Regions from separate parts of the Cobetia sp. 29-18-1 genome, predicted to be linked through region 2. Evidence: predicted binding sites of a transcription regulator. Region 2 holds the regulator's gene; the other holds the start of a gene.

Region 1 (3,544 bases), on a different contig from region 2:
ACCTGCCCCCTCCTGTCGCACCGCCCAACGCCGCTGCGAACCGAAAAGGCCGCTGGGGTCGATGGACAGATGGCGATCATCATTGCGGATGATCAGCCCCTGGGTACGGCGCGCAAGCCGCACCATCACCCACTGACGATAGCCATCATGGCCGCGAATCAGCGCCGGATGACGCAGCGCCGCCTCCTCCGCGCGCCCCCAGTGAATGGCGCAGACGTCAGCACGCCCCTGGCTGAGCAGATCAAGCCCCAGACGCGTGCCGGTGACGCTCATGCCATAGAAGGCGCTACCGGCATGCTGCTGATTGAGACGCATGGAGAGCGCGGCCAGCAGCGGGTCATCACTGCCGGTGATCATCAGGCGATCCGCCAGCACACCATGATGGCTGGACTCGAGAATCCATTGCTCCACCAGGCGCCGCGGAAAGAGCCACTTGCCGGTCACCTTGGTCGCCGGCATGGTGCCGTCACTGGCCAGCTGATAGATCTTCTTCTCGTTGAGGTGCAGAAGGCGCGCGACTTCCTGCACCGTCAGAAAGGGGTTGTCGTGGGGAACCGGAGCCTGCCGGCCGGTGGCCGCATTCAGGGCCTCGCCTGAAGACTCAGCGGTAGAGCCGCCCGAAGGTGCGCCGAGTTCAGAGGAAAAGCCCTGTGAGGGTATGACGCCCAGCGGCGAAGAAAGACGACTCATCACTGCGCCCCCTTGTCATGTCCGGCTGCGCCGTCTGCTGAAGATGGCTTGCCTGACGCGTCATGGCGCGATGATTTGAGAGCGTCGCCGGCACGCAGCGGCGGGATGGCATCCAGCACCAGCCGCCCGGCAGGGTCCACCGCCTGGAAGTGGCGCCCCTTGGCGCGCGCGATCAACAGCACGCCAAAGCGTTCCGCCAGCTCCACTCCCTTCTGCGTGACGCCGGAACGCGAGACCAGCACCGAGACCCCCGCCTGAGCCACCTTCAGTACCATCTCGGAAGTCAGACGACCGGTAGTGTAGAAGATGTTGGCCCCCTGATAATCACTGGCATCATCACTCAGGGGCGCCAACCAGCTCAGCCCCGCCAGCGTATCGACGGCGTTGTGGCGGCCGACATCCTCGATGAACGCCAGCACTTCATCATCCCGACACAGGGCGCAGCCGTGAACCGCGCCGGCCTTGCGATAAGTCGCGTTGTGCGCCGCCAGCGCCTCCAGCAGGCGATACAACAGGGCCTGACTGAAGGGGCCTGCATCCAGCGCAGCCAGTGATTGGCGCTCCAGCAGATTGCCGAATACCGTGCCCTGCCCACAGCCGGTAGTCACGGTGCGCTTGCCGAGGCGCTGCTCGATATCCTCGGGTAGATGACGCGTCACCACCGAGGCGCTCTCGACTTCCCAATCCACCTGCAGCGCTTCGAGGTCCTCAAGCTCACCCAGCAGTCCCTGATTGCGCAGATAACCGGCCACCAGCGCCTCAGGTTCGGCACCCAGGGTCATCAAGGTGACGATCTCGCGACGATTGAGATAGATGGTCAGCGAGCGCTCGGCGGCAATGGACTGCTGATGGCGCTCACCGCGCTCATCCATGACTTCGATGTCCAGCGTAGTGGGTAGTGTGGCGCGACTGATCGCTGGCCGTGCAGAGGGCATCATGAACTCGGGTCTCCCTGATCGAGCCGGTTGGAATGGCAATTCTTGCGCTGAATCGCCGTAGAGTACCAGTCTGATGGCAGAGCTGTCCCCGCACTGACTGACGGTAACCCTGATATCGCATGCGCCGGCATGTATCTTGCACACCAGCACCATCGCAGCATTCTTTTCAGACCCGCTTGCGGGTACAGCAGTGAACAAGGAAGCCATGTCTGAATCCATCCCTCCCCGCAGTGACGACACCCGCTGGTTGAGCGTCACCCTGGCGCCCACCACGCAGAAACTGGGGCGTTTCAGCATCGACACCTGGCGGATTGCCGACCTCTCGCCCTCTGCAACGCCAGAGACGGAATCGCACGTAGCGGAGCCTGCCGCCGCTGATGAAGTAGCGCATCGCCGCATCCTGCCGCTGCAGCTTCACCTCACCGAGCGCACCGATTACCGCTACAACCTGCGCTGCGAGCAGCCGCGCCTGTTCGTCCAATGCGATGAGCGTGAAGCCGACGGCATGCAGCCCCGCGTGGTGACGGCCTGTCAGGAGGTAGCATCGCATTGGATGGATGGCGACCAGCTGGTGCTGGATGTGCCGATGCCCCCGGCCTTGATGGTGTGGCTGGAAGCCTACCTCGCGCGTCACGGCGAACGACTCGACGAAGGCAAGAAGAAGAAACGCAAGGGCGCCGGGCGCGCCAGTCAGGCAGAGCAGCACGCCGTGACGCCCAACAAGACTCATCAGCCCGGTGATGGTACGGAAAGCACGTCATGAGCCAGCACGACGACAACGCAAGCCCTGCCCATGAAGGCCTGTTCTCGCGCTGGTCACGCCGCAAGCAAGGCGACAGCCGCCGTGAAGACCAACTGTCACAGCCGGACAGCACCGAGGTGAGTAAAGCCGACAGCCTTCCGCCGTCACAGGTGGGAGTCGCCTCTGAAAGTAGCGCTGACACCCCTGCAGCGCGCGGCTCGCAGCACGAATCCCTGAGCGGCGATAGCCCCTCCTCGGCAGCAGAGCAGGCAGCAGAGCAGGCAACCGCCGAGAGCGATCAGCAGGCAGCAGACGCTGACAACGCTGAAGTGCCAGTCATCGAGCTGCCAGCCCCGGACACCCTGACCCCAGACGCCGACATCAGCGCCTTCATGCAGAGCGGCGTGGACCCGGCGCTACGCCAGCGTGCGCTGCGACGCATCTTCATGGGGGGCGAGCACTCGGTGCGCGATGGGCTGGATGACTACGACCAGGACTTCTCCCAGATGCGCCCGCTCGCCGAAGGTGTCGCCGACACGCTGCGCAGCTGGACCCGCAAGGTCGAAGAAGGCCTGGAAAAGCTCGGTGAGGCAAGCGAGACACCCCAGGCGGATACGGCGCAGGAGACAGACGACCAGATCGCTGAGCAGGCGCCTGACGGTGAGGCGCCAGTGGGCGAGTCACACGCGACGCCCAGCGACGAGATAGTCGAGTCGCCTGACCCGCAAGCGATACGAGCAGAAGACTCGCGCGAGCCAGCTCCCGCGTCAGATGATGTCGGCGGCGTCCGCCACAAGCCGTGAGCCGGGGCTGGCCCCACAGACGCCTCCAGCGCCAAGGCGTCAGGATGACGCGCCGCACAATCAACATGCGTCATTATGACCCACGAGTAAGCCGGATACGTCTGACCGAGGTCATCCTGATGCCTCATGGGTCACCCTGACGCGCCTCATCAAGGCGCACTGACTGCAACGCACATGCAAGATTCAGCATGACATGCCAACCCTTGAAGATGATGACTGGCGTCAACCGCCTGCGCTGATGAGTGCCTGCGCGACCTGACCGCGCCCCTCTTCTCGCCGGGCGTGAAAACGGCAATGTCATCAACAGCATGCAAAGATGGTTGGCCTGTCATGAATCCCCCACTGAACGACTGTCGATCGCCGACCCGGCT
Region 2 (3,544 bases):
AGGTGGAAATGCGCCAGGGCAGCATGAAACTCGATGCCAGCCGCGTTGATATCAGCCGCGCCGGCAGCGGCGAGATCTCGCTGGTCAAGGCCACCGGCAAGCGTGCCTACCTGGAACAGCAGCCCGCGCCCGACGAGAAACTGGTCAAGGGCTGGGCCGACACCATCCGCTACCATGCACTGGAGCGCCGCGTGGAGCTGGTCGGCAACGCGCGTCTCGAGAAAGGCGATGACACCTTCGAAGGCGGCTACGTGGAGTACTTCCTCGACAAGCGCCAGGTGAACGCCAACAACAGCAAGACGGCACAGCAGACCGAAGGCGGTCGCGTGCACATGACTCTGACGCCGCGCGGCGCCAATGCCAGCAAGGAAAACTGAGTCATGACTGCTGCTACTCCGCGTACGCTGAGCGCTCGCCATCTGGCCAAGGCCTACAAGGGCCGCAAGGTGGTCAAGGACATCTCGCTGGAGATCCGCCAGGGCGACATCGTCGGCCTGCTGGGCCCCAACGGCGCCGGCAAGACGACCTCGTTCTACATGATCGTCGGGCTGGTGCGCGCCGATGCCGGCAACGTCTCCATCGATGACAAGGACCTCTCCGCTGCCGCCATGCATCAGCGTGCACGCGCCGGCATCGGCTATCTGCCGCAGGAGGCGTCGATCTTCCGCAAGCTGTCGGTGGCCGACAACATCATGGCGATTCTGGAGACCCGCAAGGACCTGGATCGCAATGGCCGCAAGGCACGCCTTGAAGAGTTGCTCGAGGAATTCAGCATCACGCACATCCGCGCCAGTGCCGGCATGAGCCTGTCCGGTGGTGAGCGTCGTCGGGTCGAGATCGCCCGTGCACTGGCCACCGAGCCGGACTTCGTGCTGCTTGATGAGCCCTTCGCCGGCGTCGATCCCATCTCGGTGGGCGAGATCAAGAGCATCGTGCGCCAACTGCGCGATCGTGGCATCGGCGTGCTGATCACCGACCACAACGTGCGCGAGACGCTCGATATCTGTGACACCGCCTATATCGTCGGCGATGGCCAGATCATCGCCCACGGTGATGCGGACTCCATCCTGGCCAACCAGCAGGTGCGCGACGTCTACCTGGGCCACGAGTTCACGCTCTAGGGTCAGGGGATGCGCTGAGTCCTCGCGAGGCGAAAGCTTCGAAAGCCGCTGCGTGATTTTATCGCGTAGCGGCTTTTTCATGTCTGACATCAGACGCATGCATGACGTCCATACCACCTTGGTGGAAACATGGCATGCAAGTTGCTTGAATATTCGCGGCAACCACTTGTCAGTGCCCCGAGTCACGGTATAGCGTAGTAAGCACGTTCCTTTGCCGTGAATTGACTGACTCCATGAAACCCACCCTGCAACTCCGCCTCGGCACCTCGCTGACCATGACGCCGCAGCTCCAGCAAGCGATCCAGCTGCTGCAGCTGTCGACGCTCGACCTGCGTCAGGAGATTCAGCAAGCCCTCGAGTCCAACCCCATGTTGGAGCTCGACGAGGACTACGAGTCGCTGGATGTCGTCGAGACACAGGATTCGAGCGAGATCTCCACTGCCGACTCCTCGAGCGAGATTCCCGAGGAATACCCCCTCGACAGTGACTGGTCGGACCTCTACCAGGACCACGCCGGTAGCCTGACCAGCTCCGGCAGTGGCAGCGGGAGCGAAGAAGGGCCGGACTTCGATCGCAATACCAGCGTCGAGAGCCTGCAGGACCACCTGCGCTGGCAGCTGGCGATGACCGACCTCGATGGCCGTGAACGCCAGATGGCGGAGAGCCTGATCGATGCCGTCGACGGCGCCGGCTATCTGAGCCTGTCTCTCGATGAGCTGGTCGATGGCCTGCGTGGCCAGGGCCTGCCCGGCCTCAAGGCCTCCGAGCTCGAGCAGGTATTGCTGCGTCTGCAGCAGTTCGACCCGACCGGCGTCTTCGCTCGTGATCTGCGCGAATGCCTGCTGCTGCAACTGGCGCTGCTGCCGGATGATCTGCCGCTGCTGGCGCAGGCGCGCCGCCTGGTACGTCAATTCCTCGAGGCACTGGGCAACGATGACCGCAAGCTGCTCAAGCGGCGCCTGAGCCTTGACGATGACGAGCTGGATCACGTCATTCGCCTGGTGCGCGCGCTCGACCCGCGTCCGGCATCCGCCTGGGGCGAGCCCGCCAGCGATTACGTGATCCCTGATCTGCTGGTGCGCCATACCCGCCACGGCTGGCAGGTCGAGCTCAACCCGGAAGCGCTGCCCAAGCTGCGCATCCAGCCGGAATACGCCGCGCTGATCAAGCGTGCCGACAAGTCCGCCGACAACACCTTCCTCAAGGACAACCTGCAGGAAGCGCGCTGGCTGATGAAGAGCCTGTCATCGCGCAATGACACCCTGCTCAAGGTCGGCCGCGAGATCATGGCGCGTCAGATCGACTTCCTCGAGCAAGGCGAGGAAGGCATGAAGCCGCTGATTCTGGCCAACATCGCCGAAGTGGTCGAGATGCACGAATCGACCATCTCGCGGGTCACGACCCAGAAGTACATCCACACCCCGCGCGGCGTCTTCGAGCTCAAGTTCTTCTTCTCGAGCCAGGTCGGTGGCAGCGGCAGTGGCGACGCCCACTCAAGCACCGCCATTCGTGCCCGCATCCGCAAGCTGATCGCGGAAGAGCCGGCCCGCAAGCCTCTCTCCGACTCGCGGCTAGTCGATCTGCTCGCCAGCGATGGCATCGAGGTCGCACGCCGCACCGTGGCCAAGTATCGCGAAGCGATGGGCATCCCCTCCTCCAGCGAGCGCAAGCGTCTGGCCTGACGCGTCATCTGCGGCTGCCATGCCCTGCTTTCACCTCCACAATGGCAGCCGCCGCCAACCTCAAGCCCTGGATTTTCCGCTCATCAGCCTCTGACTTCGCGGACAGCGGTGCGCCTGTCGCGCGCTCTGTCATCCCGTCAACCGCTCGTCAATTACCCGTCATGGCCCATGACGGCGCGCAGGATGACGGCAAAAAACCGCCATTCCGCCAGCGTCATTCACCGTCAATCGCATGTTTTTAAAGTCACTTTTGCGCGTATTGCACCTGGATGACACCCGGACAACCTCCCAAAACGCCGCTTGCTCCACGCAATCGAAGCGCCTGAAAGGCGACGTACATGCAGGGATTGGCGACGAAAACCCGCCTTCTTGCGCGTCTTTCACGCACCACCCACCAGACGTGCCCTTGAAGTCCACTCCGTTACCCCTCACTGAGTTGAAGACAAGCACTGAGCCACGATGCAGCGCAGCGTTGATCTTTGCGCAAAGCTTGGGCATTGTCGGTACAGACGCTCACGACATCTGACGCCACTGGCAAGGGTGCGAAAACATCGCCAGACGGTGGCCGTCAAGCCTGTTGCAGAGCGTCCGATCAGGGTTTGCTCGTAGTCAAAAAGGGTTACAATTGAATGGCAACCCGCTGGATAAAGGAGCGTGTCCATGCAAGTGAATATCACCGGGCATCATGTGGAACTTACCGATCCTCTCCGCGATTACGTCAACGAGAAGCTCGCTCGCCTC

The links. Region 2 encodes sigma-54, which starts transcription at its own class of promoters, with help from an activator protein. Its sites were predicted from a motif close to TGGCACNNNNNTTGCTNT; they were not measured.
Region 1: the regulator sigma-54 is predicted to act here: its motif matches at 1,754-1,771, upstream of QD208_RS08485 (DUF3305 domain-containing protein).

What each region holds. Positions count from the first base shown of each region.
Region 1 is NZ_JARWKS010000008.1:140,153-143,696, forward strand. It holds gene QD208_RS08475 (helix-turn-helix transcriptional regulator) at 1-690, opposite strand, end outside; gene QD208_RS08480 (formate dehydrogenase accessory sulfurtransferase FdhD) at 690-1,625, opposite strand; gene QD208_RS08485 (DUF3305 domain-containing protein) at 1,834-2,391, shown strand; gene QD208_RS08490 (DUF3306 domain-containing protein) at 2,388-3,173, shown strand.
Region 2 is NZ_JARWKS010000016.1:54,402-57,945, reverse strand. It holds gene lptA (lipopolysaccharide transport periplasmic protein LptA) at 1-377, shown strand, start outside; gene lptB (LPS export ABC transporter ATP-binding protein) at 381-1,121, shown strand; gene QD208_RS12910 (RNA polymerase factor sigma-54) at 1,355-2,803, shown strand; gene raiA (ribosome-associated translation inhibitor RaiA) at 3,464-3,544, shown strand, end outside.